Regions from separate parts of the Desulfosarcina ovata subsp. ovata genome, predicted to be linked through region 3. Evidence: riboswitches for the same ligand, from Rfam matches in the RefSeq annotation. Region 3 holds a riboswitch; each other region holds the start of a gene.

Region 1 (10,739 bases), 4.0 Mb from region 3:
TGGCGGCCGATGCCGTGATCATCACCCTCATGGCCGGGAGTCACTCCTGCCCGGCCTGGGAGGCACTGACCGAAGCTCTTTCCGATCGGCGTGATCAAAAACGCCCCCTTCCCTACCTGCATATCCAGCCCACCGGCAGCAATCCGGACACCCTGACTTTGGTTCAGAAGCATTCCGACGGCCATGACGATGATGCCTGGCAAACCCTGAGCCGTTACTACCGTTATGGCGGAGTCGACAACCTGGGCAACCTGCTGCGCTTTCTCTACCGGCGGGCATGCGGCGGTAGTGTTGCGGTCACGGCGCCCCGTCAGCCGCCCTACGAGGGGTTGTATCATCCGGACCACGGCCATATCTGTGATGCCGACGCTTACCGATCGGCCCTGGACCCTGCCAAACCCACCGTGGGCATCTGGTTTTACCAGAATTTCTGGACCAGCAACAACAAAGCGCATATCGATGCCATGGTCCGGGAGGTGGAATCCCAGGGGGCCAACGTGATCTGCGTCTTTCACATGCGTTTCAAGGACACGGTACTGGGCAACCAGGGGCCCGATTACGTGGTCAAGCACTTTTTCATGAACGATGGCCGGCCGGTCATCGATGTGCTCGTCAATCCGGTGATGTTCAGTTTGCAGACAGCGGCACCGGAATACAAAGGCTTACTGGCGCGTCTGAACGTACCGGTCATCCAGGCGATCTCAACGGGTCGCAGTATTGCCGAATGGGAGGCCAGCGACCAGGGCCTCAACAATGTGGATATCACCATCAGCGTGGCCCAGCCCGAGTTGGACGGGGTGATCATCAACGTGCCGGTGGCCTCCAAACAGTGTGTGGACATCGACCCCCTGACCGGCGCGGCGGTCAACAAATACGTCGCCATTCCCGAACGCATGGCCCGGATGGTGCGTCTATCGCTGAACTGGGCACGCTTAAGGCGCAAACCCAACGCCGAGAAAAAGGTCGCCATTGTGTTCCACCACTACCCGCCGCGCAATGACCGCATCGGTTGCGCCGCGGGACTGGACTCCTTTGCCAGCGTGGTGGATCTGCTCGGCGCCATGAAAAAACAGGGATACCGTGTCGACACCGACTACCCCGATGGCGACGCCCTGGCCCACCATCTTTTGGCCGGCATGACCTGTGACCGGCGCTGGCTGCCCATGGACCAGATGGCCACGCGTGCCCGGGCCTCGGCCGGCCCCGGGACATACACCGGCTGGCATGAAAAGCTGCCCCAAACGGTACGCGAGAAGATGACCCACGATTGGCAGCCCATACCCGGCGATCTGTTCGTCCACGACGGGCGCCTTTTCTTCCCCGGGCTGATCAACGGCCATGTGTTTCTCACCATCCAGCCGCCCCGGGGATATTTCGAGCAACTGGACAAACTCTATCACGATCCGCACCTGTCGCCGCCCCACCACTACCTGGCCCACTACCGCTGGATCACGGAGACCTTCGGCGCCGATGCCGTGATTCACGTGGGCAAGCACGGCAGCCTGGAGTGGCTGCCGGGAAAAGCCGTGGGCCTGTCCGCGACCTGCTACCCGGATCTGGCCATCGGTGATCTGCCCAACATCTACCCTTACATCATCAACGATCCCGGCGAAGGCACCCAGGCCAAACGCCGGTCTTACGCCTGCATCATTGATCACCTGCCCCCGCCGTTGACCAACGCCGGGCTTTACGAAGATCTGGCAGAAGTGGAAAACCTGCTGTCGGAATATCAGGCGGCCAGGATCCAGGATCAGGGCAAACTCGATCTGCTCGCCCCGATGATCTGGGAAGCGGCCGAAAAAGCGGAAATCACCGGCGAGTTGAATCTTGATCAAACCACCGCCTTGGGCGACATGGAGACGTTTCTGGAAACATTGCACCATTACCTGGGCGAAATTGCCGACACGGCCATTGCCGACGGCCTGCATATCCTTGGCCGGGCACCGGTCGGGCAGCCCCTGGTTCGCACCCTGGTGCAGATGACCCGCCTGGCCAACGGCGAGGTGCCGCCCCTGCGCCGGGCCGTTGCCGCCGCCCTGGGCCATGACGCGGATTTTCTCACCCAACACCGTGGCCGGGTCATCGATACCGCCTCCGGCGCCACGGGCGCCCAGCTTTTGGACAGGGCGCACCATCTGTGTGAAGCCCTGGTGGCCGATCTGCTGGCCGGCAGCCATGATCCGGACGTGGTGACAACCGTTCAGCAGCGCCACCTGGGCAAAGCCACCCCCGATATTACGGACGCGTTGGCCTTCATCCGCGATGACCTCCTGCCCCGCGTGGAGCAGACATCTGGCGAGCAGACCGCCTGCCTGGATGCCCTGGCAGGTCGCTTCGTGCCGCCCGGCCCGTCGGGCGCGCCCAGCCGGGGCCAGGCCCATATTTTGCCCACGGGCCGCAACTTCTACTCCGTCGACCCCCAGAAGATTCCGACAAAGGCGGCCTGGGAGACCGGCAAACGGCTCGCCGATGCCCTGATCGACAAGTACCGGGAGGAGCATGACCGCTATCCCGACAATGTGGGGCTGATCCTGTGGGCCAGCCCCACCATGCGTTCAAAAGGCGACGATGTGGCCGAAATTCTCTACCTGCTGGGTGTGCGTCCGGTATGGCAGAAGGGATCGGGCAATGTGCGCGGTGTGGAAATCATTCCCGCGGCGGAATTGGGTCGGCCGCGCATCGACGTGACGCCGCGCATTTCCGGCATCTTCCGCGACGCCTTTCCCCTGCTGGTGGATTTGATCGATACCGCCGTTCAAATGGTGGCGGCCCTGGAGGAAAAACCGGAGCATAATTTCATCCGCCGGCATGTCATCCGGGACGTCGCGGATCTCACCGCCGACGGCCTGGATGAGACCGCCGCCTTCCGCCAGGCCACCTTCCGCATCTTCGGGTCGCCGCCGGGCAGCTATGGCGCCGGCGTGGCTCAACTGGTGGAGTCCAAGCAGTGGAAAACCACCGACGATCTGGGTGAGATGTATATCCGCTGGTCGTCTTACGCCTATGGCCGGGACACCTTTGGTCAGCCGGCCGAATCCGTTTTCCGGCGGACCCTGGGGCGCATGTCGGTCACGGTCAAGAACGAGGACACCCGTGAAAAGGACATGCTGGCCTGCACCGATTTTTACAACTACCACGGCGGCCTGGTCACCGCCGTGCATGCGGTTCAGGGCCGGCGGCCCCTATCCCTGGCCGGCGACAGCGCGGATCCCGATCAGGTGGTCGTCCGCACCACCACCGAGGAGACCCGGCACATCTTCCGCGCCCGCCTGCTCAATCCCAAATGGCTGGAAGGTCTCAAGCGCCACGGCTACAAGGGGGCCGGTGATATCTCCAAGGCCATGGATATCATCATCGGCTGGGACGCCACCGCCGACGTGGTGGATGACCACATGTACCGGCGGTTCGCCGAAAAAGTACCCCTGAACCCGGAAATGGCCGCCTGGATGAAAAAGGTCAACCCCCACGCCCTGCACAACATCATCGACAAGCTGCTGGAAGCTGCCGGCCGTGGCATGTGGAACGCCGATGAGGATACCCTGGAAGCCTTGCGCGATGCGTATCTGGATGCGGAGGGGGAGATCGAGGAGGTTACTGATCGCTAATCGGTGAGTAAAGACCGGTTATTACCAACCCAGCTCCACCGGATAGAAAAAACAACATCAGTCCATCCCGCATAAGACGGTGCCGCAATAAGAACGGAATATCCAGACAGTGTGGGAATCGGTAAAGCCATCGATTGAGCCGTGCGGAAGCATCATACCGTCTGGCGATGGTGCCGTCGTGCATGTCGATATAGAACAGGGTATGCGCCGGGTCGTCGAATGTGAGCCTCACCACCGGGAGCCGCAGTTGTCGTTTCTTGTCAACGTAATAGCGGTCGTATGTAGTCAAGATACGATGGTCGATCGGTTGATGCCCCGTCACGAGCCCCTGTGATGCAGCCAAGATATCTTCCAGGGAAAAACAGGCGATGGGGGAATGTCCAGACGCATCGGCCCGAATCAGGAACGATTCGGATGGTGATGTCCAGCACCGATAATAGGTTGTTCCCCTGAAGTACAACAGATCCATTTGACGAACGATATCGTGCGCCTGACTTGTGTTCAAGGCTTTGGCTGGATGCAATGCGAACCGGGTTGGATCGATGTCCCCGCCTGATAACGCCAAGGTTTCCTCACTCTTTGGTGCCGTGTTACTGTGCCAGTTAAATGGAGACAGGGACATCATGCCTGAAAACACCCACAGCAGCGTCGTCAGGCCAAAGACCAATCCCAGGTAATGGTGCCATTTTCTGATCCCGATAAACAGGCTGGATCTTTTGTAACGGCGACGTCCATATCCTTTCCAGCGGAAGCCAGCAACCCCGATCCACAACCCCAGCAGCACCGCCAGTGTAGCTATCGCTGAAAGCCAGATAATTACCTGCCGCCATAGTTCCAGATGTTTGCGCAGAACTGTGAAATACAGCCAGTGTGGAATCGATCCCAACCAAACCAGGCCGCGTTCTTGTTTTGTGACGACCTGGCAGACTTCTCCACTGGTCTTCGACACATACACCCAGGTGGCATCCTCATCCCGGCAGCACAATTTGTACAAGGGCCGGTACCAGACACCAGTGGCCGTACCGACGGTCCACTGATCCACGCCGTTCAAAGAGCGAATCTCGGCGACATCGATCGTTTTGCCTAAATAGTGGGATGCGGATTTTATGGCAGACTCGGGCGAAATAGTATCCAATATCGAACCGTCGTCAGCATAAACGACGTTCCGACGGCTTTCTTTCGTACGAAAAAAATAGGCCGGCCTGTCAATAAGCATATTGAGCCGGGCCTCTATCGGAGGTTCGGACAAACCGGTTTTCGCCCATGCTTCCCGAAAATCGATGGCAATCGTGTCAGCAATCAAAGGTGCAGTCCGGGGCAGTCGATCCCGTGAGGTTCGGTGAAACCTCGGATGATCGACATACATCATCACAATTCCGGACAGAAACCATAGGATCATCAGCGGACCGGTTGTAAGTCCCAGGATTTTATGTGCTTTGCGAAGCATACACATCCCTTTGGCAATAAAACGTCAAACTGGCGTGCAGTCCTTTCGGCCTGCACGCCGGGTCTGCCAACTCAAAGGTTGTAACGTCGAGTCAATTATTACTGAATCGATCTAAAAATCATATGTGTAGCTGAGCATCAGCGCCAGCGGAGTGCCCTGGTATTCATAAATAAAGGGTTCACCATCCGAACCGGTGGTTCTCCCGTACCCATATGTGGTATAATCTTTGTCGAAAAGGTTATCCACGCGAAGGGTCAGCGTATGGGCCAGATCGTTTCCGAAACGGACAAAGCCCGAGATGTCCGTGACCCAGTACTTCCCGTAATTGACGGCCCCGAATTCCGGGTAGTCGGTGCCGTAAACGTCGCCAATATAGCGAACGGAAAGATCCCCGCCGAACCGGCGGGAGGGATGCCAGTAGCGCAGCAATCCTTTGTAGAAGGATTCGGGGATATGGGTCAATTGAACATCGTCATCTTTGTTGGTCGCATCCGTGTAAACCGCGCTTAGAACGAAACTGAAACCTTTATAGGGTTGCGATGAAAGGCTGATTGCCCAACTCTCCAAATCCGTTTCACCATCGGTATTCTCGAAAACCAGGTCGTCACCCACGGCAATCATGTCTGTGATTTCTGAATAGTAGTAATCAACTGCAGCCGTAAAAAGGCCGAAGGTAGCCCCGAGCCCCGCTTCGACATTTAAGCTTTCTTCGGGATCCAAGTCCGGATTGCCGATGGCATAATCTTCGTCGGCATAAAGCTCATAGGCGTTGGCCAGCCGGAAATTCGTACCCACTACAGCTCTCGCGAAAAACGGCCCGAAAATCGGTGATCGCGCACTTGCATTCCATACAAAGCTGTCGCTTCCTCCCGTCTGATTATAACGGCCGCCAAGGGACATTTTCAGGTCGGGAATAAAATTGAAGTGCGGGCGAAGGGCAAAAAAACCGGCGTATACTTCCTCGTGATCACCCTTGATGACAACAACCTCGTCTTTTCCCCAGTAATTCTGGTAATCAAAGCCCAGCAACAGCTCGTTTTCTTCGAGAAAGAACCAGCTTCCCATCAGATTGACACCCCAATCTTCATATCCCCACAAGGCTTCGTTGTAAACAAACGTGCCGTCGAGTTCTTGCCGGGTGTATTCGGTCCACCACTCGTGATAATAGGCTTTAACGTAGTAGGATAAATCTTCTGCAATATCGTGATCCCATTTTAGAATACCCACATATTCGGTCCGATCGTTTACCGCCTTGTCTTCGTCGACTCTCATGAAATCGGCTTCCGCTTCGTTTCGCAGGATTGAACCCCGCAAGACCGCCCCGTTTCCCCAATCGACGTTTCTCTCGTACTTGGCCAACAGGCTATTTCTTATGTAACCGCGATCTTTTCGGGCAGCCCCTTCGATATGATCGTAATCTTCGTCACAAAAAGTCTGATACCCCTCCCATGCATCGTAGGATCCGTAAATCAGAAACCCGTTTTCGTTGATGGTTTCCGAGAGGTACCCATGGGCTTCGGCGGCATCATAACTCCCATATCCGGCCCCCAGGCTTCCATGTCGTTCTTTGGTGACCGGTTTGGTGATGATGTTGATCACGCCTGATGTGCCGTCTGTGCCGTAATACAGCCCCTCACCGGTCTTTAACACCTCAATCCTGTCGATCATCTTCACGGAAAGGGTGTCCAGATAGCCCCTCCCGTAAAGCCGGTTGTTGATCCGGACGCCGTCGATCAGGAAAATCACCCGCTTGGTGTCCCCTCCGTTCATACTCATACGCATATAGTCACCGCGACCGCTTTTTGAAGATACATAGAGACCCGGCACCAGGCTTTCCAATATCTGGTTGACATCAGCATATCCTCCGGCGGTTATCTCTTCACCGGTGACGATTTCCACCTTGTGACCGAACTCCTCCAGTTCGCCCGACAGGCGTTCCTCTATTTTCCTCCCCTCGACAACCATTTCTTCGAGCTCTTGCGTCTCCGAAAAAGATAGGGCCAAACAGGCAGGCATCATAACAAGAACAAGAGTGCCGTACAAAAAAAGTCGTAACATGAATTTCATCGATCGCGTGTTTCCAACCATAGTAACTCCTCCTTCATTCTTTTATTGGTTCAACTCGTTGCTGTCTTCCAAGAGGAGCGACTCGCAAGAGGAGCGACTCGCCGGCTGGATTTATAGCTATCACTATCGAACTTGATACGCTTTATCCCGTAATATCCCCGGATATGACCGCTTCACATCCAGAAACCCCGCTGAGGGCCAGAATGCCGAAAGCCGGAATACTGCGTGTATTAGCGGTCATGATAAAAAAAAACCCGGACCGCAAAAATCGATCCGGGATCTCCCTTTTACATCCACAGATAGTACTTAGGTTCGACGTCGTCCTCGTGGTCGACCCTCTTCGGGTTCAGGCAGGTATTCTGACTCCCGGATCTTCCTACCGGCTGCGCCTTCCCGACCTGTCGGTCAGTGGCAATGTGCAGCTTTCGTCCCCGGTTACAGCGGCGGGTCCGTCCCCGACTTTCACGGGGTTCCCTCTTGGCAATCCCCCTTGCATAGTTCTCAACAGCAAGTGGACTCGCACCTGATCCTCTTCTCTTTTCTAAAATCATACCGCCGTACCAGGAATTTGTTTGCATGTCAACGTTAGAGGGTATTTGGCAGCGCTGGCAGATCTGTGAGATGGGGTTACATTAAGAATTCTATTGACAATCCTTTAAATTCTCGAATAGGAATCATTGTTCTCTCAATTAAAGGTGTCCGCCAGGACTTAATGGGGAATCCCGTGTAAATCGGGAGTGGACCCGCCGCTGTGACATCCATGTTTCCACCGCATGCCGGAAACGACGCTGCTGGCCAATACGCCACTGTTCCGTTTTTCATGGACGGGAAGGCCGCCAGGAGCCGGATGAAACCAGAAGACCCGCCTTTGATGAATCGGTAAAACCCAACGTGGAGGATGGTGTTTTACCCCAATAGAGTCGATCGGTCCGGGATAAAAAACGGTATCCCCGTGCCCTAACAGGTGCGGGGATTTTTTTTGGAGCAAACAAGGAGTATGTATCATGCACATATCAGAAGGTGTTATTTCAGCACCGGTTCTCATCGGCAGCGGCGTCCTCACAGTGGCAGGCACCGCCATCGGATTAAAAAAAATGGACTATGAGCACGTTGCCCAGGCGGGGATCCTGTCGGCAACCTTTTTCTTGGCCTCCCTGATCCACGTTCCCATCGGCCCGTCCAGCGTCCACCTGTTGCTCAACGGTATTGTGGGGCTGATGCTTGGATGGGGGGCCTTTGCGGCCATCCTCGTGGGGCTGGCCCTGCAAGCCATGCTTTTTCAGTTCGGGGGGATTACCGTTCTTGGGGTAAACACCCTGAATGTGGCCGGTCCGGCCGTGTTGTGCTACTACCTGTTCGGTCGGCTGGTGCAGAAGGACACCGGACTCGCCGTTGTCGGGGCCTTTGCCTGCGGGGCACTTTCGGTGCTTCTGACGTCACTCATGGTCGCACTTTCCCTGCTTTTTACGGAGGAGAGCTTTTTTGAAGTCGCCGCCCTGGTGGTGACGGCCCACCTTCCCGTAATGATCATCGAGGGCATTATCACTGCATTCTGTATTGGATTTCTCAAAAAGGTCAAACCCGATTCACTGCCTGGTTTTTCAACAAGCCCCGGGGAAAGCACTGTCCAATAAGGAGAACGTTATGAAACGAAACAAAAAAAAAGTGCTACACCAGGCAAACAGATGTCTCATCCGGACAGTTTTGCCAACCATTATTTTCATTCTGGCCGCAACGGGTCCCGCACTGGCCCACAAGTTTCTCGCCAGCGGATGGGTGGAGGGGGATACGGTTGTTCTTGAGGCGGCTTTTGGCAACGGAGACATTCCCCACAATGCCGAAGTCCTTGTTTTGGACGACGCGGGCACCCTGCTTCTTTCCACTACCACCGATGATGAGGGAATCTGTTCATTTACAATTCCCCAAAAAAGCGCCCTGCACATTAAAGTAAAGGCCGGCATGGGACATCAGGCTAAGATCCTTATCCCTCTGGAGGAGGTGGCAGCCGCCTTCCCAGCAAAGGATACGCCTGCCGCCTCGGCGGCGTTGCCGTCAACCGAAGCGGATAGAACCGCACCAGCTGATTCGCAAATGGTTTCAGGTCTTAGCGCACAGGGAATTCAGGCCATCGTGGAAAAGTCCCTGGATAATAAGCTACGTCCCATTATCCGCAAACTCTCGGTAAAAGAGAATACCGGGCCAAACGTTAAGGATATCGCCGGCGGCATTGGTTATATCTTCGGTCTGGTGGGCATTGGGACCTATTTCAATTATCGGCGGCGAAAAAAAGCCTGAATCACGGGTAAAGACGCCTATGTTGAGTGAATCCTTTGCTCAGGGAGTCTCTCTGCTCCACCGGCTCGATCCACGGTTGCGGATTGTTTTTGCCACGCTGTTTTCATTCCTTTTGGCGCTGTCCCTGAAGTTTCCCACCCTGGTCAGCGGACTGGCTCTGTCCGTCATCTTAGTGTGGATCTCCCGGCTTCCCCGGATGGAAGTCGCCAAGCGGCTGACCGTCATCAATATTTTCAACATTGTGCTTTTCTTGGTGCTTCCCGTTACCTTCGAGGGAACCACCGCGTTTTTTCTGGGACCGGTGGCATGCACCCGGGAAGGTCTGCTCCTGGCGGCCCGCATCACCCTCAAATCCAATTCGATTCTCATGATTTTCATTGCCCTGGTCGCCACGATGTCCATTGCCACCCTGGGGCATGGATTGAACCGGCTCCACATGCCGCAGAAAATCGTCTATCTGATGCTGATTGCCTATCGCTATGTATTCGTGCTGGAACAGGAATACCAACGACTGAGCACGGCCATCCGGATCAGGGGGTTTGTCCCTAAATCCAATATACATACCTATAAGACCTATGCCTATCTGTTCGGCATGCTGCTGGTCCGCGCCCTGGCAAGGGCGGATCGGGTCTACCAGTCCATGCTGTGCCGGGGATTCAAAGGAAAGTTCTATTGTATTCATCAATTCTCTTTTTCCCGGACGGACCGGATCTGGTCGGGTTGTCTGTTTTTAACCCTGATTTTGCTGGGAGGAATGGAATGGCTGGCGCCAACAATCTTCTGATTGATCTCGAGACGTCTGTTATTCCTATCCAGGTCGGGGCCTGAAACAGCGGAGTTGAGAACCGGATCACCTGCAAATTGTACGGCGGAGAGAAAAAAATGGTCAGCCCGCCGAATCCGTTTTCCGGCGGACCCTGGGGCGTATGTCGGTCACGGTCAAGAACGAGGACACCCGTGAAAAGGACATGATGGCCTGCACCGATTTCTACAACTATCACTGCGGCCTGATCACTGCCGTGCATGCGGTTCAGGGCCGGCGTCCCTTCTCCCTGGCCGGCGACAGCGCGGACCCCGATCAGGTGGTCGTACGCACCACCACCGAGGAGGCCCGGCACATCTTCCGCGCCCGCCTGCTCAATCCCAAATGGCTGGAAGGTCTCAAGCGCCACGGCTACAAGGGGGCCGGTGATATCTCCAAGGCCATGGATATCATCATCGGCTGGGACGCCACCGCCGACGTGGTGGATGACCACATGTACCGGCGGTTCGCCAAAAAAGTGCCCCTGGACCCGGAAATGGCCTCCTGGATGAAAAGGGTCAAC
Region 2 (10,739 bases), 3.5 Mb from region 3:
CAGTCCTTCCACGCCGGGGGCCAGGCTCACGAAGGCGCCAAAGGGGACGATCCGCACCACGCTGCCTTCCAGCAGAGCATCGGGCTGCAGTTCGGCCATGAACGCCTTGCGACTTTCGTCCAGCTCCTTTTGCAGGATCTCCCGCCGCGAAACGACGATATTGCGCCCCGACTCCTCAAACCGCTTGATCAGGAAGGTCAATGTCTGCCCCACATAAACACTGGGGTCTTCCACATAGGCAACGTCCATCTGGCTGATGGGGCAAAAGGCCCGCCGCTTGATCATCTCCACATGAAACCCACCCTTGATCGCGGCGACCACCTTGCCCTCCACCGGAATGCGCTCGGTCCAGGCGTCCTTGAGCATATTGAGCCCGCCGATCCCGGAAATGGCTTTGGAGAGGCGGATTTCACTTTCGTCGGCGGCGACCACATACAGATCCAACTCGTCGCCCTCGGCAACGGACAGCTGCCCGTCGTCGTCAAGCAGCTCGTTTTTTTCCACCACCCCGTCAACCTTGGTGCCCGTGTCGACAAACACGTTGCTGCCACCAATGGAGATAATGCGCCCCCGGATCCGGTCGCCCACCTGAATGTTTTCATTCATGCCGGTGCTGTAGGATTCAAACAGTTCGGCAAAACTCTCTTCCGCGTCCACTTCCGGTTCCGGTGATGCGTTTTCAAAATCGTCGTTCATGATTGTTCTCCCAGTTCATAAAATGTGGGGCAACTTCACCAAAATTTAACCGCTTTTGCAAGCCAATTGTCGCTTATGGCGAATTCTTGCGCCGCCGGCCATACCGCCCCCGGCGCATCGGGGCTTGACAAGCATCTCCGGATGGCTATGCTTTTCTCAACACCAGCCATTGCCCATCGACCGCGAGGCCCCAAACCGGCCGGCGCCGGTCGCAAACGATCCGGCTGGCGCCCATCCACCCAAATCGCGAGGAACGTCATGGCCATCATCAAGTGGGACCCGTTTGGCGATATCGCCACCCTTCAGGATCGTATTAACAAACTTTTTGAAGATTCGTTCCCCCAACAGCTGGCTGACGGCGAAACGCTACCCTCCTGTGCCTGGACGCCCCATACCGATATCTATGAAAACGACAGCGGCTTTTTCGTTGCCGTCGACCTGCCCGGTGTGAAAAAGGAAGATGTCACCGTGGAGGTCAAGAACAACGTCATGACCATCAGCGGTAAGCGGTCCGAGGATCCGGAATGCCAGACGACCAACTATTATCGCCGTGAACGCATCTGCGGTAAATTTTACCGGACCTTCAGCCTGCATGCCATGATCGCGCCCGCAGATATCAAGGCAACGTTCAAAAACGGCGTCCTGATCATCGAAATGCCCCGACCTGCGGCCGATCCGCCCAGACAGATTTCTGTGGATATCGAGTAAATGGATTTATTCGGCGATCGGTATTCAAATTTCATGGTTCGTGCTTATTGTTTGGTTATTCGGACGGCCCGGCTTTGCATAAAGCCCCATCTGGAAATCCTACAAATGGAGCGGCACCATGAAAAATAGAAATATCGTACCCAACGAAAAAGAATGCATCAGCCAGTGCATCATGCAGTACTGGTCCAGTTCCAGCGAACCCACCCGTGATCGTGACGCAAAATATGAACGCTGCCTGACCAACTGCAACATATGCGGGTCTGCCTGACCTGAAACGGTGCACTGAAAAAACAACCCACGCCCCGGCGACGGAAAAACTCGTCCACGGGGCGTTTTATTGGAGTTTTCGATTTTACCCCAACCATGAATGATACTCCCAGAATTTCCGAACATTTCCATCGGCAGGCAGCAATGCTGGCCAACCGCGTCAAGAAGCGTTTCAAGCACCTTTCCAAACGGTTCTCACGGCAGCAGATCGATGTGTTCCGCCTCTACGACTGGGACATTCCTGAAATTCGTGCCGTGGTGGACTGGTACGGCGGCCACCTGGTGATCGGCGAGTACATGCGGCGCCAGTCGGTACCCGAATGGCTGCTCCTGATGGGCCGGGCAGTGGCCGACACCCTGAACGTGCCCGCCGAACGGCTGCACCTGAAACAGCGCTGGGCCGGCCGCCAGGAGGGCAAACGCTACGAACGCATCGACTATACGGATAAAAAGATCGTTCTGCACGAACGGGATTTCAAATTTCTGGTCAATCCGTACGACTATGTGGATACGGGCCTTTTTTCCGACCATCGCGACACCCGGCAGATGGTTCGCCAGATGGCCGCAGGCAAGGATTTTCTCAATCTGTACTGTTATACGGCGTCGTTTTCCTGCTACGCGGCCAAAGGCGGCGCCCGCAGCACCGTCTCCGTGGACCGCTCGGAGAGTGTCATCCAGTGGGCCGGGGAGAATCTGAAGCTGAACGAAATCGATCCGAAAAACAATCGGCTGGTCCATGCCCACACCTTCGACTATCTGAAAAAAGCACACCGGGAGGGAAAACAGTTCGATCTTGCCGTGGTGGATCCCCCCTCCTATTCCACCACCAAAGTGCGCAACGAATCCTTCGACATCGCACGCGACCATCCCCGCCTCCTTTCGGCGGTGATCGACCTGATGCGGCCCAAGGCCACGCTCTTCTTCTCCACCAACCACCAGGATTTCACCCTTTGCATGGACCGGATCAAGGCCGCTGCAGTAGAAGAAATCACGGCCCAGACCATCCCGGAAGACTACCGGAACAAGCGCAAGACCATCCATCGCTGCTGGCGCATCACGGTGTAAGCGGACACGGAAAAATTGACAAGCGCCCTGCTTTCGGGGTAAGAAAATCGTAACTGACAGGTGCGGGCGCCGGCGCTTCGAACGCCCGTTAAAAGGAAAGATGGTGAGAGCCCATCGCATACCAGCCGTTGCTGTAATCGGGAACGACCGCCGCAAAAACGCCACTGCCGACCGGGTGTCGACGGGAAGGCGCGGCCAGTAGGGAAACGCTCGACGCCCGTAAGCCAGAAAGCCTGCCTGTGCACTGCCCGGCGGCATCATCGATGCCTGCCGGAAACGGATACCGCTGGAAGCTGTCCGTATCGTTTTCGTCTGGTCGTTCAGGCGAAAGGATACTGGCATCGGCTGCCGCGGTTTTTTTATTGTGCAGCGCCGTATATCGCAATATCCTGCCTCCTGTCCGGCCCATCCGATATTTCCATATCACGGAGTTAACCGACCATGAGTACGGACAAAACCTTCGGCGCATTGATCACCCGCCTCATCGACAAGACGGACCTCACCCGCGACGAGGCCCGCGAAGCCTTCACCGTTATCCTGAATGACAACACTACGGCCATGCAGCAGGGGGCATTTCTGGCGGCCCTGCGCGCCAAGGGCGAGACCGAAGCGGAAGTCGCCGGCGCCTGGGAGGCCATTTTCGACCTGGACACGGTCAAGGTGACCCCCGATACGGGCATGCCCGTCGTCGAGAACAGCGGCACCGGTATGGACAGCTACAAGACCTTCAATATCAGCACCGCCGCCGCCATCGTGGCCGCGGCAGCCGGCGTGCCCATGGCCCGCCACGGCGCCCGGGCAATCACCTCCGTCTGCGGCACGGTGGATATGGCCGAAGCGCTGGGCGTGGATGTGGCCTGCGATGCCGACCTGGTGGCCCGCAGCATCAAGGATGCCGGCATCGGCCTGTTCAATGGCATGAGCCCGACCATTCACCCCATGGCCCTGGGCCGCATTCTCTCCCAGATCCATTTCGGCTCGACCCTGAACATCGCCGCCTCCCTGGCCAACCCGGCCATGCCCCGGTTTGGTATTCGCGGTGTCTACGCCCGGGAAATGATCGACCCGGTGGTCCGGGTCATGAAAGCCATCGGCTACCAGCAGGCCCTGGTGTTCCACGGGGCGGTAGACGGCACCAACAAGGGCATGGACGAGGCGTCGGTCTGCGGCACCACCTGGTGTGCGCAGCTGGGCGAGGATGGCACCGTCGACACGTTTCGCCTGCAGCCGTCCGAACTGGGCCTGGCCGATCACAACCCGGCCGACCTGGCACCGGAGAAGGATCTGGCGCGGGAATCCAGGCGCTTCGTGGCCCTGATCCGGGGGCAGGAAAACGGCACCAGCACCCGCCGACAGGCCCTGGAACTCAACACGGCCCTGATTCTGAAGGTCGCCGGCAAGGTGGACACCATCCCCACCGGCATGGCCCTGGCCGGCGCCACCATCGACAGCGGCAACGCATACGCCACCCTGGAAAACTGGGTCACCACCCAGAACCGGCAACCGGAGGAGGGACTGGCCAGGCTGCGTCGGCTGCAAAACGCCATCAATTAGGAGAACCGCCATGGAACTGCTCGTCATCAAAACCGGCAGCCGATATCTGCGCGTCAAGGACGACGATTGCACGGCCGTGGGGCTGGACAAAGCCAGCGTTTTTCCCATGGCAATGCTGGAAACCGTCAAGGTCCATCTGGCAGCGGCCCGGGCGCACGGATTTCCCGAAGCCGTCATCTTTCGACTGACCCTGACGGAAACACCGCTTTGAAACCATGGGAAAGGGAAATTCAACCATGAAAATCGTGCTGACCGGCCTGGAGCAAATCGAGACTCAGCCGGCGGACCAACCGGCCGTCGAGAGCGGCATGACCCGGCTCGCCGTGCGCTACTGCGGCATCTGCCGGACCGATGCCAAAATGTGGCATGAGGGCCACCGCGATCTGATCTTTCCCCGGGTTCCCGGCCACGAAGTGCTGGCCGAGGACGAGCATGGCCAACGGTTTACCGTCTGGCCTGGCCGGATCTGCGGCCGCTGCCGGTACTGCACCAGCGGCCGCGAGAATCTCTGCGAATCCATGCAGATCATGGGTTTTCATTTTGATGGCGGCTTCAGCCGGACCCTGCTGGCCCCCACCGAGAGCCTGATTCCGGTACCGGACACGATCACCCCGCACCAGGCCTGTTTCGCCGAACCGGTGGGCTGTGTCCACAACGCCCTGACGGCGCTCAACCTACAGCCGGGAGAACGGGTGGTGGTCTTCGGTGGCGGCACCGTCGGCCTGATTGCCGCCCTGGTAGCAAAGACACAAGGCGCAATCCCCCTGGTAATTGAAAAAAACGCCCGGAAAATCGCCAGGGCCGGTGCATTTCTGGGTGCCACGCAGATCACCGCCCTGCGGGAAACCCACGAGAGCGAATTCGATGCGGCGATCAACGCCTGCCCCGACCCCATCGCCTTCAGCCAGGCGGTCACCAAGCTGGCCAAGGGCGGCCGCCTCTCCTTTTTCAGCGGTCTGAAAAAAAACCAGACCATTGAAAGCAACCTGATCAACCTGCTGCACTACCGCGAAGCAGCCCTATTCGGCGCCTACGGCCTGACCCGGCAGAATATGGTGGCCGCATTGGGGCTGATCGCCCGTCACCAGCCGGCCTTGGAGCATCTGGTCGAGGCCATCGTCCCGCCGGAACAGCTCAGCCGGCAGCTGCCCCGCGTGCTGGCCGGCGATGGGTTCAAGGTCATTTTGGATTTTACCGGCAAGACCGGCCGACGCAGCGCCGCCCCGCCCCCACCGAAAACCGAGGCCGCCGTTGCCGGCAAGACCGATGCGAACCGCCTGTTCCAGCGAAAATGATCCGCAGTGATCGGATTCAGGGGTCCCCCCGGACGGAGTCCAGAACCGGCGCCGCTGCTGGGGCCACACTGCGCAGGTGCAGATCCCGCTGGGGAAAGGGGACCTCGACGCCCAGTTCGCGGAAACGGCGGTCGATGGCCTGATTCAACTCGCTGCGCACATCGTTCATGTAATCGATGTCATCGATCCAGACGCGGATCTGAAAATTCAATGAACTGTCCCCGAAATCCATAAAATAGATCAGCGGCGACGGATCATTGAGAATCCGTGGGTTTTCCGCGGTGCAGTGCTTCAGGGTTTTCAGCACCAGGGGCACGTCCGATCCGTAAGCCACGCCAACGGTAAGAATGATGCGCATGTTGCGATCATCCAGGGTCCAGTTGGTCAGCTGGTTGGTAATCAGATCACTGTTGGGCACGACGATGTCGGAACGGTCGAAGGTCTGGATAATGGTTGCCCGCAAACCGATGTCACGGATCGTGGCCCACTGGTTGCCCAGCTGAATGATGTCACCGACCTTGACCGGACGCTCGAAAAGCAGGATCAGTCCGCAGACAAAATTGTTCACGATGGTCTGGAGGCCGAAGCCGATGCCGACACTGAGCGCCGAGGCGATGATGGTCAGATTGGTCAGTTCGAACCCGAGAGTGGCCAGGGCAAGCATGACCCCCACCAGCACAATGGTGTAGTGAAGCAGGCGGGAGATGGAAAGACCGATGCCCGGATCCAGTTTTTTGCGCGCAAACACATCACGCATCAAAAACATCTGAATCAGGCGGGACGACAGCAGGGCGCCGTACAGGCAGGCGCCTGCGGCCAGTACCAGCCCAATGGTAATCCGGTTTTGGCCAACGGTCACGCCAAACGCCAGAAGCCGGGAAATCGGCTCCACCGGGCTGGTGAAGACCCGCCAGGTCTGAAGCACCACCCCCACACAGAAAAGCAAAACAATCAGGCTGAACCCTTTGGTGATACGATCGATGATCTTTGTCGTATGCGCCGGAAGAAAGGGAATTTGCTGGACGGCCGGGCTGCGGAATGCCGATTCCAGGAGTCCGCGAATCAGCAGCATGATCAGCCGGGCCAGCACAACAATGAAAATGGTCGCCATTGATGACTGAAAAATATGCCGGGAGAGCGCACTGTAACCGGTGATCTCAAATATGGCGATCGCCAGGCAGGCCAGGGAGGCCAGGGTTAACAATGCCGTGTATCCGCGTGTCCGTCTGGCCGTGACGGGGCGCAGGATAAACCGGATGCAAAGGCTGCCGACGCCAATGGTGGTGGCCAGCAGGTAGAGCCGGAAAAGCGGCATGGGCAGTCCGATGCCGATGAAGATGCGGGTGACCAGCAAAACGGCGGCCAAAAGATACATCATCATCACCCGGCGGCGGACGGCGGTAATACTTCCCACCAGGCGCGCGGTGGTGAACAGGATCATCGCCGTCAACACCAGTTCCCACGCAACGGGCATGGGCTGGTATGCGTTCCAGAGAGCGATGGCGGAAATCAGGCTCCCCACCGCATAGGGGTTGCGGCGCATGAAGCGCAGCGCATCGATGCCTTCAAGAATCACGCCCGATCGGCGGATGCCAACGGCAACAACCACGAGAAGCACCACCTGCAGGCCTATCGCCCACGCGATTCTGGAGAAATAATCCTTCTGAAAAACGAGAAGGCGTTTGACGCCGGCAATGATGTCAAAAAACAGCCAGGCGTTTACCCGTTGATAGAAGGCGGAAGCATACATCGGTGGGGAAAAATCCTGCAGGAATTCACCGCGGGCCCCCCGGATCATCGGTTCCACATCGACCAGTATGGTGTTGATGCCCGTTTGGATATCAAAGACCCGTTTTTGAACCGTCATCAAGTGCTTCATCTGTACCATGACAATGGAAAGTGCATTGTCGATGGTTTGCATGGCCCGTTTAAATGTCTGGGCAACCAACGGCAGGGTCATGGCGGTACCGGCAGCGGTTTTCCACATCGTCCAGTATGCCTGATCTTCCTGCCATTGGCCATGCCAGAGATCGAGTTTGCGCAGTCCTGCCAGAAGCGGCTGCCGATGGGCCGACAAGGCCTCGTTCACGACTTCCACCGACTGGCGAAAACGCACCAGGCGCTCGTAATTCAGGCCGACGGCCTGTTTCAGCGCGACCAGTTCCCGGGACAGGGCGTCAAGCCGGTTTTCCAGACGAACAAATTCGGGCGCATCCGCCCCGGGCACAGTGATATCGGCAATCTGGCGCTTCATCTGCGCCAGGCGCTGGCTCAGATCCGCGGCCTTGGGAATCAGTTCCGCAAACCCTGAAGGGGAAGCCAATGCACGATCCTCGGCGCTTTTATCCGGTTCGGAAAGGGGCTCTGCATTAACCGTGCATGGAGAAATGCACATCCATAGCAGGGTTAAAACAATCAGTATCCATCCAACCCGGCAGGGGTAACGCAAAACGGAGCGAGCGGGATGGCAATTTACGCAAAAACATTTTTTCATTTTTGGCTCGTCTGAAGACAAATGGTGTGGGGATCGTTGCTGGTCATCATCACCACTTCGGCTGCAGGGAACGCAGAAAAGTGACCTCCCCCTGGTAGCGGGAGACGGTGGGCCGGTCAACCCGGTGGGGATTCCGCGGAATCCGGGGTATGGGCAGCTTTGTTGCGCCGGCCATGGGGGATCGTCCGAGGGCCAGGTTGTAAGCGCTGACCATTATCATCTCCAGGTTGATAACATCCTGCAGGTTATACGCCAGCAGCGTCTCCAGGGCACGCTCGTCATTGTTGCGCAGGTAGACGTTCCAAAGCACCACCGCAAAAAGCCCGTCAACGTCTGCCAAATCCCCGCGCGACAGGCCCATCTGGGTTTCGCAACGTTTCAGCCCGCCCTTGAATCCGAGTCCGGCCAGCACATAGCGCAAATCGATGTGGGCATGGTCCAGCCGGCAGCCCAGCACCCGCTCGATCACCGGCACGTCGAAGCACTTACCGTTGTAAGTCACCAGCAGCTTGTAACGCTGAATGTCATCGGCAAAATCGTCCAGGTTCTGCCCGTTCACGTAAGTGGTCATCGCCGACCCGTCGTACACGGCAATCGTGGAAATCGTGCAATCCGCCTCCAGTCCCGTGGTCTCAATGTCCAGGTAGGCCGCCTGATCGCGAAATTCGTTGAACAGTCGCCAGTGCTGGCCGGCCGGCAGGCGACTGGCGAAATAATTGGCATTCATCGCCGTCAGCTGACGCTGTGATTCGTGCAGTTCGGTGGCAATCCGATTTTTTTTGGCCGGTGTCAGCTTCAGCGGCAGGCCGTCGTCGAACGACGCCCAGTCGGTCAGGCCGGCCGCCCAGAGGCTCTGCTCCGTTTTCGGTCCGACACCCGGGATATGAAGAAAGGTATGGCGCAGCATAGATGGGTGCTCATCGCAAATTAAAAGATGGTCCGTATTCTGCTCTTTTTGCCGTCATAGGTCAACAACCTACCGGCCATCAGGAATTTTCTTAGGGTATTTTCGGCTCAGATCCGATTACCAGTCGAAACGGGCTGGTCTCCGCCATCGTCAACAACCACGTATTCGGCCGGCTGGTCCTTCCAACGTTCGGTTCAATCGTGAAATAAGCGTGACGGGACGGGATTAAATGCCTTGGCTTTCAAACGGGCTTTGCGGTAGGGTGGCATCGGTAAAAAGACATCCAAATACGGTAACCCTGGAATCAATTTCCTGGTTGATCACCCGGTGCATAGAGAGTCTCATTGATGACCACCCCCCTTGAACTGCTTGCCCCGGCCAAAAATGCCGCCCTCGGCATGGCCGCCATCGACCATGGCGCGGATGCCGTGTACATCGGCGCGCCCCAGTTCAGCGCCAGGGCGGAAGCCGGCAGCGACGTGGCGGACATCTCGCGGCTGATCCGTCACGCCCATCTTTATTACGCCAGGGTCTATGTGGCCCTGAACACGATCCTGACCGATGCCGAAATCCCGCAGGCCCGCGATATCATCCACACGGTTTATGAGATGGGTGCGGATGGACTGATCATTCAGGATGTGGGCCTGCTGGAGCTGGATCTTCCGCCCATCCCGCTCATCGCCAGCACCCAAATGCACAACGACACGCCCGAGAAAGTGAAGTTTCTGGAAGGGGTGGGCTTTTCCCGGGTTATTCTGGCCAGGGAACTCTCCTGTGAGGAGATCGGCCGCATTCGCCGTGAGACCGCCATCGAACTAGAATCCTTTGTCCACGGCGCCCTGTGCGTTTCCTACAGCGGGCAGTGCTACATGAGCCAGGCCGTGGCACAAAGAAGCGGCAATCGGGGCGTCTGCGCCCAGCCCTGCCGCAGCCGTTATACCCTGAGCGACCGTACCGGCAACACCCTGGTGGAGCGCAAGTTTCTTCTCTCATTGAAAGATTTGAACCTCTCCAATCACATTTCCGACCTAGTGGATGCCGGCGTCACCGCCTTTAAAATCGAAGGCCGCCTGAAAGAGATCGACTATGTCAAAAACGTCGTTGCCGCCTACCGGATGGCCATCGATGACTATATCCAGACCCATCCGGGCTACGGTCGGGCATCTTCCGGCAGTTCGACCCATACCTTTTCGCCGGACCTGGACAGGACCTTCAATCGCGGCTATACCCCCTATTTCATCGATGGCCGGAAAGAGAAAATCGCCTCTTTCGACACCCAGAAAGCCATCGGCCAGTCCGTGGGAACGGTGACCGCCACGGGCAAGGATTTTTTTGAAATCAGCGGCAGTGAACTCGAAAACGGGGACGGGCTCTGTTTTTTCAACCGGGAAAAAAATCTGGTGGGGTTCCGCGTCGATCAGGTTCGGGAGAAACGGATCTATCCCAATTCCATGCAGGGACTTCGGGTGGGTACCCGGCTGTTCCGCAACCACGATCACGCCTTTTGCCGGGCCCTGAAAAAGCGCTCGGCCAAACGGCAGATCGCCCTTGAAATCCGCTTCGAGCAGAATCCGGACGGCATTCGCGTGGCGGTCACAGACGAAGACGGCCACCAGAGCCATGTTGACCAGCGCCTTGCATGGGAGCCGGCCAATCACCCGGAGCGGATGAAAGAACAGATCCACACGCACCTGTCCCGCACCGGGGACACGCCCTACACGGTGGCCCGGGTAAGCATCCGGCCCGGCACGCC
Region 3 (10,739 bases):
TTTTCGCGTGCCCCGGCGTACAGGCGATGGATCAGGGGATCGGCGATCAATCGCTCGGTGGTCACGCCGGCCGTTTGGCGGTCAATGTACTGGTGGGGTGTCGGTTGCATGGTCAGGCAAAACTCCATCGTTGGGTGAACCGGACCGGGGGTTCCGTTTCATGTGGGTGAGGGTCAGCAGCATCAGGTGGATCAACCGGGCCAGGGCCGGCGTCGTAAGGGCCTCGTTCACCACGGCGGATCGACGGTTGCGGATCTCGGTGGCTGCATCTTTTCCCCCAAGGACCGAAAAAAGGGCCTGATTGTAAATCCCCCGGCGCCAGGTGGACATTCCGTCGAGGTGACGGACCTGCTCGGTCCACACGTCCAATGCCTGTTCGATCTGCTCTTTTTTCAGATCTTCGCGGTAGAACTTCTCTGCGGCGCTGTTGAATTCATCACTGGACAGGGCCATGGGGGCTGCGGCACCGGCATTGTCGCAGATCCGCCGCGTCAACCGGCCGGCTGCCGTATGGCAACCCTTTCCCGCCGTGCGACGGGCCAGGTCCGCAAGGGTGGGCCCCAGGCCGCCCGCTTCGATCAGTTCCGGGGCATCCTGGTGCAGCAATTTGACCAGCATCTGCCGGAAATCGACCATCCGTACCCGGGTATATCCGGCATAGCGACGGCTGTTGCGGATGTTGGCGGTTTTTCGTACCATGCGTGCCAGCAGGTGGTTGGGCGTATCCGTGCGCACATAGAAAGTGGGAATCCCGGCCGCCGTACCGAAGAAGATCTGGCGCCGCTCGCTTTCAATGAACGGGTGGTCGGGAATGTCGGCGTGGGTGACGGCACCGGTGAAAATATACTTGTAGGCCAGGCTGGTGACCAGCATCTGCAGGTTTGCCGCCGGTGCCATGTCGCGCTGGAGGTTTTCGAAAAGACTGTAGTGGCGGCCTTCGAATCCGCTGAAGCCCATGGTCTGGAAGCAGCGTGCCCGGTAGAGCATGTACAGCGGCATGCACGGGTCGAACACGCCCATGTCGCCCAGGTCCTGTTTCAGGCGCGTTTCGTTTCCCAGGCAGCCGTCCAGGGCGGGGCTTTCGTCGGTGGCCATCAGGGCTACCAGATAGTCGATCAGCCGGAAATCGGGAACGAAATCGCCCTTGAGACCAAACCCGCGCGCCAGGGTACGATCCAGCCATTCCGGGCCGAAGGGCGTGATGCAGCGGCCCAGGATTTTCATGTGGGCCTTTTTTTTCCAGCGCCGCCAGAGCATTCTCAGGTGGGTGAAGTCCAGTTCGTGGGGCAGGAATCCCAGAACCCGCTCGGGATGGAAATCCATGAAATCGATTCGGTAGGGCGCTGCCGAAAAGGTGCCCACGAACAGCGGCAGGAAATGCTCGATGATCTTGATGGCCAGGTCGCCGTAATGCTTCTCTTCCGCAGGACCGAAGCCGGAACCGGGATCCTGCATACAGCCCGTCAGCCGGCGGCTGCCCAGGCTGATGTGGGTGCCGTTGTTGGCCAGGCTGATGTTTGAGGTGCTGGGCAGGACCACCAGGTTGTTGGCGACGATGCCTGCCTCGCGCAGCTTGATCACCGCGTTGAGCTGGCTGCGTGAGAGCACTGTGTGGCACAGGTGCATGTAGCGGTGCTTGGCCTCTCCGTCGTTCCAGCCGGACAGGCAGGGGCTCATGAAGAGTGATCGGTAGAAGCTGTCCGAGATGAGCGCGTTGAGGCGTTTCTGGCGTAGGGGCGGGTGGGGGGCGAAATAGAGGGTTGCCCGCTGGCCGCTGTCGATGAGGCCGAACTGCCGATTGGCATACTGGATCAAAAGCTGCGAGAACAAAAAGCGCAGGGAGGTTTCCCGGGCCAGGGCGTCACCCGGTCCGGCCTGCCCGTCGGCGCATACCGGATGGAAGGAGAAGGTTTCCGGCGACGTATTGTCCGAGAGAAAATGGTTCATGGCCGCCTGGCCGGCGTCGCGGATGGTGGCGTGCACGGACGGGTGGCCCACGGCATCGGCCAGGGCCAGTTTCAGCAGGTAGCTGATGGGGATGCGCAGATATTCGCAGCCGGCCATGGTGATGGAAAACTGGCAGGCATCGCTGCGCTGGGGACTGTCTTTGCGGCGCTTGTCGGCCTGCAGGTCTTCCGCGAAGACCTGTCGGGCATAGGGGGTCAGTGCATCAACGGGCAGACGCACCCAACTGTTCTCCCAGACCCGGTCATGATTGCTTTCCAGAAAACGTTCCAGGGCGGTAATCCGAAACTGCGGGGTGTCTCCCCGCCGGGCTCGCTTTTTAAGGTTGCGGAAAAAGCCGGAGGCTTCGATCTCGCAGGCCAGATCCACCTGCTCGCGATCGCCCAGAACAGCGGTCTGGTATTCGTTTTCGGCACCGGCGGTGGTGTCGTACGGCGTGAAAGGAAGGCTCCGGGCCAGCCCGTCCGGGGTTGCCGTGTCGATTTCCAGCAGATGAATCAGTTTAAACCGGTTGGCCGCCGGATTGACGGGTGGTTGGGGCGCTTCCAACGGGAGGGGCTGGCCGGCCAGTGGGATCATTGTTCTCTCTTATCTAAAAGAAGAAGGTCATCCATACACTGGCAGCAATGCACAGCAGGGAGGCTGACAACATGGCGATATCCGTCGGGCAGTTGTTCATTGGTATTTCCTCCGCCATTTGGTGGAATTCTTTCTTGCCGGAATCCTAAAACTCCAAGTTTAATCATGACGAACCCTAAAGGCTGCTGATTAGCCCTTTGTTTACCATCCATTAGAAAATGGTTAGACCCCTAGGAAATGTTCCCATCACCCAGAACCATGGCAAATATAGTCAACCGAAACGGCTTTCGTTTGCGTCTGGTAGAGAAAGCCAAACCTTTAAAAAAACCGCAAACAGACGCTATTTTCAACAATATCAAAGAAAAGGACGGACAACAGTTTGACGAAGGAGAGAGCAAGCGAATAAGCATTGACTGCAAGGCCACCGTGAAAATCGGAGAATATAGCCGCGGAGGTAAAACACGTGGCGATAATCAGGCTGCCGACCACGACATGGGTTGTAAGGAAAAATATACGCCGTTTGGTGTATTGGATGAAGACAGCGGACAGTTGAACATCATCTTTGGAAGTTCCTTCAAGACAAGCGATTTTATCTTAGACAGCCTATATGAATGGTGGAACCACATACCTGCCGAGGAACGCGATAGCATTTCCCTCCTTCAGATTAAGGCTGATAACGGCCCGGAGAGCAATGGGCAGCGAACTCAGTTTCTCAAACGAATGATGGATTTCACTGACTACATCGCAAAGCCCGTACAAATTCTTTATTACCCGCCATACCACAGCAAATATAACCCTGTGGAGCGATGTTGGGGAATCTTGGAACAGCATTGGAACGGAAACAAGCTTGTGGATAGGGAAACTCCCGGTATGCAACCCTTGATGCGCCTTGAAGACGAACACAAGCCCGGCGCAATTACGTTCAATTAATTTCATCCCCGATCCTAAGCCGGTTTTTTCAGATCCTGGCGGACGAACTCAACCCGCTTTCACAGATAAACAGCGTGGGCGGATCGACCTTGAACAAAATTTCAGGATCAATCAAAAAGCGCCCTTTGACGGTGTTTTTTTTCACCTGAACGCTGTCGGCAACATTTTGATTGCGACTGCCGATGATCGGCAACTTAAAAACCGAACTGCACGGCAGCAATGATATTGATGCCGGGTTCGGGGATAAAATCCATGTCGTCCTTGCGCAAATGGGACAGATAATATTTGTCCAGAATATTCTCGATATTGAGCGTGAGCTGCATGTCGTGTATCGCCGACCAGACGGTGGGAATATCCAGGCCCGTCCGCAGATTGAATACGGCATAACCGGGAGTTTTGTCTTCGTCGGGGGCCGGATGATTCTGGCGTGCATAAAGGTCTCCGGAAAGCTCGATCCAATACCGCATGGTGTCGTACAGATGACTTTCCCATCGAACACCCAACGTGCCGTTCAAGGGTGGAATATTATTGAGACGGTCCCCGCTGTCGCGATCTTTACCCACGACACTCGAGATGGTTCCAAAAACGCTGAAGCTGTCGGTAAAAGCGAACTGGGCCTCACCGTCAAAACCATAAAGTTCGGCATCCTGAACATTGACATATTTATATGTGGGAATGTCGGAAATAAAGGAGGTGTCCTGTAAAACCGTATCGATGTAATCGTCGACCCGAGTGTAGAACAGGTTGAAAGATCCCTGAAAACGGGAATAACGAACTTTCATCCCGACATCGTAATTGTAGGAATATTCCGGGTCCAGATCTGGATCACCGATTAAAATCTGGCTCCCGCCACCGCGAGTCGAAAATCGTTCGAAGATGTCCGGCGCACGAAATCCGCTGCCGACATTGGCCGTCAGGTGGTAATGTTCCGTCAGCCTATAAAGCAGCCCGATGTTAAAGGTGGCGGCACTGTCATCTGCGTCTGAAAAATCGTTGATCTCCGAACTTGACGAAGTCTGGGCCCCTGAAGCGTTGTAACGCGAATCGGTAAACTCGATATCTTTGGCGCTTGCATCAAAATAGTCATACCGGCCGCCCGCGATCAGCGTCAGCTTTGGCATCAGGTGCATTTCGTCCTGAACAAAGGCACCATAGTGGTATCGCTCGGCATCCGGTACCGGTTGAAACTTCAGGCGTCTGGCGAGGCTGTCATTGCTGTTTCGTTGAATGAGCTGGGTTTCCGTCGAATCCGTTCCTTCACGAACGGCCTCGAATCCGGCGGTGAGACCGTGCCGGTCGCCGAGTGGAATCAGCCCTTGAAAAGAGCCTCCGATTGCGCTCGTCTCAATATCGTTGGATTTCAGATTATAAACCGGGCTGCTGGAACTGGGAAACCTGCCTTTAAACGAACGGTCCTGATCAACATAATAAATTCGGGCTTTGAGATTCTCGAAAAAACTCAGATCGGTGGCTTCATAACCGAGTTTGTAGCTATTCGTATCAAAACGATCAAAATGGGAATAGGGTGCGGAAGGATCCTTTTGCGGTACCCCCATGTCGTCGATCTGGTTGATTCGCAAGGACGCCGTCAGGCCTTGTTTGTCGCTCAGGGCATAGCGGGCTTTCAGATCGAGGTTGCGGTTTTCAAACTGCGAATTGTTGATTTCGTCACCGTTTCCATCCGTGTAATTTTCCACATCCCGGCCCGAGATGCCCAGCAGGAAACCCAGTCCCTTACCTCCCGCAGCCAGTTCGTAGCGCCCGAACCAACCATTGTCCGTACTGGAATAGCGGCCTTTGATGGTGTTTTCCATCTGCCACTGATCCCCTTCGGAAAATTCAACCTCACGGGTGATGATATTGATGACACCCCCCAGGGCATCGGTGCCGTAAAGTGCGGATGCCGGCCCCTTGACAACTTCGATCCGGGAAACCGAACCCATATCCATAAATGGCGTAAACGGCATTCGACCTGCCCACAGGTTGGTTTCACGATCGCCGTCGTAAAGCACAAGCACCCTGTTTTGTCCAAGCCCACGAATGACCGGACTGGTTTCCCAGGAACCGGCACTTTCCATGGAAACACCGGGGATATCGGCAATGGCGTCGGCAATCGATGCCGGAGCGGTTTCCTGAAGACGTTGTTCATCGATTGTCGAAATGGGCGTCGGTACATCAAAGGTATTGTCTTCCGAGCGGGTGGCGGTAACCACAATGGTATCCATCAGATACACGTTGTCTTCGGCAAGGCCATTGATGGCAAACGATAAAATGAAACAGAATGTGATGGTGAAACGGCAGAAAATGGACATGTTGGTCTCCTTTGTATTGAAATAGAATCAGCCTGCGCACTTACTCAGGGAAACCACGCCCGCCACAAACGCAAAAACCCGAAGCCCTTTTTTTGGCTTCGGGTTACCCATCTGTACCGAAAGCGATTCTCAGCCGTCATTCCCCTTTGAGTTGAGAACTTGAGATCACAGCAGGTCTTCTGACTTCCGGTTCATCCGCAAACGATGCCTTCCCGGAATCATCCAGTGGCATGATATCGTCTTTGTCCCCGGTTACAGCGGTGGGTCCGCCCCCGATTCGCACGGGGTTCCCTTTTTATCCCGAAGGAACTGCAATCCAAATAAATTGTGATAGCCGGAAAACAGTACAGTTAGTTACGATTCCAGCCTTTTTTGTGAGTATTCGTTTATTGTTTTTGAGGCATTTCGTCAACCCTATTTTCCCTGTATTGCGCTGTACCGGAGCAAACGGTCAGCCAATGAGGCGACTTTGGAAGAATTGAAATCAGTTTTCTCTTAAACTATCTGGCAGATAACCGTCTCGTCCGATGGGCCACCGGGGTTCGTATCATTAATGCAGTTCATTCACTGTTTTGAAACCGGCGTCGGTAAGCGATAAGAACCCTTTTTCTGCCCTTGCACCAGAAGCAGCGAGGCAGTCCCCAGTTTACAATCCCCATATAAGATGGTAGTCATTTCAAAAATATGTTCTAAATTGCCTTCGTCCAACCCGTTTTATCCATCATCCCGCATCGTGCTAAAAGACCTTCGACATTGAATCAGCACCGTCGTCTGTTGGGAGTAACGTCGCTTCAATGGTTGGCGCGACGACGGATAACACGCTATCCATTGCAATATTAACTTAATTAACAATGATAAAAATGGGATCTGAAAATCTGAAACGTTATATTAGTAAAAAAGTTGCTGAAGAATTATGGAATTTAAGCAGGGGCAGATGCTGTTTGTGCCGTATGACCATTCCAGCTGAAAAAAGCGGTTGGGCCGACATATCCGATTATCTAGAGAGACATCACTTGATGATAGTAACTATAATCCATTTATGCAAATTCGTGCTGAAATACATTTAATCACGCTGAACTTGCATTATTTCATAGATATTAAGGCCGGCGATTTTGTTACGATTAAAGAACTAAGCGACTTTGTCCTTTCTAACATCATTACACCTATGGCAGAATATGATGATAATTATTTATGGAAAGACATAAATGATTTGGAATTGGCATATGAGTCTGATTTGAAAAAGAGAATTGATTCAAATAAGATAGTGAAAGCGTGCATAAAGAAAAATGACCCATTTATACCTATATTGACTATCACTCATCAATATGCAGCCATAGGGGCTGGACGTATAGCTGTTTTACGAGCGAATATCAAGGGTCCATTTAAAGATTTATTGAATCTAAGGCATACCACTAAAACACTGCTTCAAACTCATGGATTCGCGGGTCCTTTGGAAGACCTTGATTTACTTGAAAGCTGGCTGCAAATGATAGATGATCAATACAGCCGCAGATGGTTGAAAAAAATCGTACTGCTTCTTGATAAGTCTCCTACATGGAAAGAAACACTTCATCATTGTCGGGATAAAATGCAGGATGAAGATAAACCAATTAGAAATGTTGATAGATTTTTCAATGAAATGCAAATGATGTGTAAAAGAATATATGATACTGTGACGGATGATATGGATATTAAAGCCAGTGTTCAGCTTGATAATAGACGTATGGTGTTATGGAGTATTATCCGTGGTCATATGATGGAATCTATTAAGGCTCTAATAGAACTGAAAAGATATAAAGAAACCTTAATCTGAAAATTCATCAACGCTTGCGTCGGAGGTATTAATTTTTTAAAATTAGCTAACCCTATGCTGGTAAAGACGCGCAAAACGACCGGATGAGTGAGCAGGGCCGCATATTACATACCAAACAAGATGGGCGCCGGGAATTACCTTGATTATCAATCTATGAAAGGAAGCTTATGGCATTGCCAGCAGAAGTAAAAAAAGGACTCTACATCAACAGGCTGTTATCATTATTATCAACACCCGGAAGTAGGGCCCAACAGAGTTCACACAGTCAGTTTACAGGCAATAAAGTATATCGATATACAGCATGGTATAATTGTACTTATGTGGCCGCAGGAGGAGGGGCAAGAACCCCATGCTATCGATTGTCGAAAAACAATCCCCGTAACTTCCTGTATGTCGGAAATATTCAAGGCGGGGTAGCTGTCGGTATTGTGCCTAAAAGGACAAGTCCATTTTATGTATACAGCGATAATTATGGTGGGTGTGAATGGCAAATCCTTGCCCGCAAAGATGGAACCGCGGCTGCATTTCTGCATGTATATAAAGGCGCCGAAGGCCTTGCAAATTATACATTAGGCGGCAATTGGGAGCTAAGAGGCAAGGTCGAATCTTCTCCGGTGGCAAAAATAGTCGGCCAAACAAAAAACATAATTTCGTTTGCATATGTGGCCTCTGGATGGACATTCGCAGAATGCTGTATGCTGGCGACGGATAAGCAAGATGGAACAGTTGATTCGATTTACGAATACAAGGCTATAAAGATTAGTTGACAATCAAGACTGGAAGGCCTGAGCAGGGTAGCATCTTACTATTAACTGGTAAACCCCCAGCTTTACCGGGGGACTGTGCGTCTGTGAAGAGGCCATAACAGCACGGTGAAAGTCCATGTCGGAGCAGGGCCAAGACCCCGTAACTGATGAAAACTGCGTCGCCGTGAGGCGGGTTGGAGAGCAACCGGAAGTGAACCAGCGGTCCGTGCCTAGCATGGGAGCGAAGGGGAACTCGCTGGCGCTTTATAGAAACCGCATAACCGGATTCCAATTCAAATGCGGTCACCCTGCCAATTTTCTTGCATGTCTTGACAGTCGCCGAGAAAGCAGACTAAAATAATGTTTCATTTCATTGTGCTTTTGTGCGGATTCGTAAAAGCCGTCTGTTTCCAAAGTGGTTTCACTGATTGCTCCTCTCTTACGCCTGCGGATTACTGAACGACAAACATCATTATTTCAGGATGGTTTGTCATGCAGAAACGAATCGTTATGAAACTGTGCCTACCCGGCTCCCGGCGGAGCAGGTCGCCCTCCGGGAGTATATCCAAAACTTGATTCAACTGCGATGCAGACAGACGCCAAAAGGAGGTGGGTGATGAAATTTTCGGATTTTTTTGTGCCGAGATGGCAAAATTCCAATCCGGAGGTCCGTAAAGCAGCCGTGGCACGGCTGAAGGATATCAGACTGCTGGGACAGATTGCCGAAAAAGATACCGATCCCGGTGTCAGCCAGGCGGCCCTGAACCAGTTGGAAACGCTTCAGGTGAAAGAGACCGTCTCATGACGGAATGGCAGTTTCAAAGCAATCAGGTCCGGCGGGTGACCCGGCCTTCCGGGCCTGAACCACGCCAACACATCCTCTCACCGGTTTGTAATTCTGTCCGCTAACGCACCGACCGCTTCCAGGTATCGATCCATTCCGCGTAAGAAAATATCGTTGTGGTTGGCCTTGTGAATTTTCAGCAGGGTCTTGTCCGCTGCGCCACTGGCATTGAACAGAGCCAGGCCGTCGGCAAAAGGGATGATATGGTCGAGCTCGGCGTGGATGATCAGGGTGGGGCCGGTAAACGCACGGATTTTTTCCAGGTTGGAAAAGCCTGACGATTCATCAAAACCAATGCGCTGCGGATCGATTCCCAAAAGCCGCAGCAGTGGTCCGGCCCAGGCGAAGCCGCTTTCGACAATCAGACCGTCGATCCGCTCGTCGCCGGTGGCGGCCAGTTCAAGAGCCGATGCACTGCCCAGTGATCGTCCCATAACGATCAGTGGGCCGTTCACTCCATTGTCTTTCAGCCAGTTACAGACGTAATCAAACACCGGCCGGCAATCGGCCATCATGGCAGATACCGTCGGGTGGCCATCGGAACAGCCGTAGCCCCGGTAATCCACGGCGATGAAATGGATGCCCAGGCGGTTGAACATCGGCGCAATGTCATCGTAATCGGAAACGATCTCGCCGTTGCCGTGAAAAAAGAGAATCACGGGGCCGCTGTTGCCGGCCATGTAAAAACGCGCGCCGATGCCGATTTCGGCCGCTACCGGAATCCGCACTTCATGAAAGCGCTGTCCCCCATCGACCGGACCGGCCACCTTGCGGGGATGGAAGAGAGAAGCAAGGACCTCGGGCCGGTCCAGGGCACGGTAGTCGGCAGTGGGCGTAGGCGACATGCGTTTCTCCTTAATTAACGAGTGGAAGGCAATGTCCCTATTATCTGCAGGCCGGTCCGATTCCGTCAAGGGCCGTTTACAAGGCAATCTGAAAAAGGTAAAGAGTCCCCATGAAGATACTCTCGGTTTCGGACATCGTGGTTGCGGAGCTGTCTGGCCGGTTTGATGTGGGGCCGTTTAAGGATGTCGATTTGGTGTTGGGCTGCGGCGACCTGCCACCTGAGTATCTGGCGGCCATCCGTCAGCGTCTGGATGTTCCGCTCTATTACGTCAGGGGCAATCACGACATCCGTTATCAAAACGCACCGCCCACCGGTTGTCGGAACCTTCACCAGCGTCGGATCGACTTCAAAGGGGTACGCATCATGGGGTTGGAGGGATCGCGCTGGTACAACGGGGGCCCGGTGCAGTACCGGGAGTTTCAGATGCGACAGATGATCTGGCGGATGCTGCCGGGACTGTGGTTTGGCGGCGGGGTGGATATTGTGGCTACTCATGCTCCCCCCAGACACATCAATGATGCGGAAGACCGATGTCACCGCGGTTTCAAGAGCTTTCTGAAATTGATTTCCCGGTTCAAACCACGCTATTTCATTCATGGTCACATTCATTCCCATTTTGCCGCAACGGAGCAGCGACGGACCCGGGTGGGCAACACCCAGGTGATCAACACCTTTGGCTATCACCTTCTGGAGCTGACCCATG

Evidence for each region. Region 3 has a riboswitch for cobalamin ahead of GN112_RS31515 (TonB-dependent receptor). Riboswitches for the same ligand answer to the same signal wherever they lie in the genome.
Region 1: linked by a shared signal. The riboswitch ahead of cbiM (cobalt transporter CbiM) and the one ahead of GN112_RS31515 (TonB-dependent receptor) in region 3 are both predicted to bind cobalamin.
Region 2: linked by a shared signal. The riboswitch ahead of trpD (anthranilate phosphoribosyltransferase) and the one ahead of GN112_RS31515 (TonB-dependent receptor) in region 3 are both predicted to bind cobalamin.

The regions. Positions count from the first base shown of each region.
Region 1 is NZ_AP021879.1:3,189,496-3,200,234, forward strand. Features, by position in the region: gene cobN (cobaltochelatase subunit CobN) at 1-3,605, shown strand, start outside; gene GN112_RS14135 (PepSY domain-containing protein) at 3,592-5,052, opposite strand; gene GN112_RS14140 (TonB-dependent receptor plug domain-containing protein) at 5,164-7,017, opposite strand; cobalamin riboswitch at 7,452-7,661, opposite strand; cobalamin riboswitch at 7,796-8,003, shown strand; gene cbiM (cobalt transporter CbiM) at 8,124-8,753, shown strand; gene GN112_RS14150 (NikL family nickel/cobalt ECF transporter subunit) at 8,764-9,414, shown strand; gene cbiQ (cobalt ECF transporter T component CbiQ) at 9,434-10,198, shown strand; gene GN112_RS14160 (cobaltochelatase subunit CobN) at 10,275-10,739, shown strand, end outside.
Region 2 is NZ_AP021879.1:3,729,025-3,739,763, forward strand. Features, by position in the region: gene GN112_RS16515 (30S ribosomal protein S1) at 1-696, opposite strand, end outside; gene GN112_RS16520 (Hsp20/alpha crystallin family protein) at 955-1,404, shown strand; gene GN112_RS16525 (hypothetical protein) at 1,523-1,672, shown strand; gene GN112_RS16530 (class I SAM-dependent methyltransferase) at 1,816-2,736, shown strand; cobalamin riboswitch at 2,778-2,991, shown strand; gene trpD (anthranilate phosphoribosyltransferase) at 3,178-4,290, shown strand; gene GN112_RS16540 (hypothetical protein) at 4,301-4,501, shown strand; gene GN112_RS16545 (alcohol dehydrogenase catalytic domain-containing protein) at 4,527-5,585, shown strand; gene GN112_RS33990 (mechanosensitive ion channel family protein) at 5,602-7,908, opposite strand; gene GN112_RS16555 (ribonuclease H-like domain-containing protein) at 8,129-8,986, opposite strand; gene GN112_RS16560 (peptidase U32 family protein) at 9,334-10,739, shown strand, end outside.
Region 3 is NZ_AP021879.1:7,194,976-7,205,714, forward strand. Features, by position in the region: gene GN112_RS31490 (phosphatidylserine decarboxylase) at 1-110, opposite strand, end outside; gene GN112_RS31495 (hypothetical protein) at 82-2,544, opposite strand; gene GN112_RS31500 (hypothetical protein) at 2,541-2,756, opposite strand; gene GN112_RS31505 (ISAzo13-like element transposase-related protein) at 2,782-3,474, shown strand; gene GN112_RS31510 (hypothetical protein) at 3,434-3,697, shown strand; gene GN112_RS31515 (TonB-dependent receptor) at 3,669-5,786, opposite strand; cobalamin riboswitch at 5,939-6,115, opposite strand; gene GN112_RS31520 (hypothetical protein) at 6,763-7,599, shown strand; gene GN112_RS31525 (hypothetical protein) at 7,767-8,366, shown strand; gene GN112_RS31530 (hypothetical protein) at 8,962-9,150, shown strand; gene GN112_RS31535 (alpha/beta hydrolase) at 9,228-10,034, opposite strand; gene GN112_RS31540 (metallophosphoesterase family protein) at 10,145-10,739, shown strand, end outside; gene GN112_RS31545 (Lrp/AsnC ligand binding domain-containing protein) at 10,737-10,739, shown strand, end outside.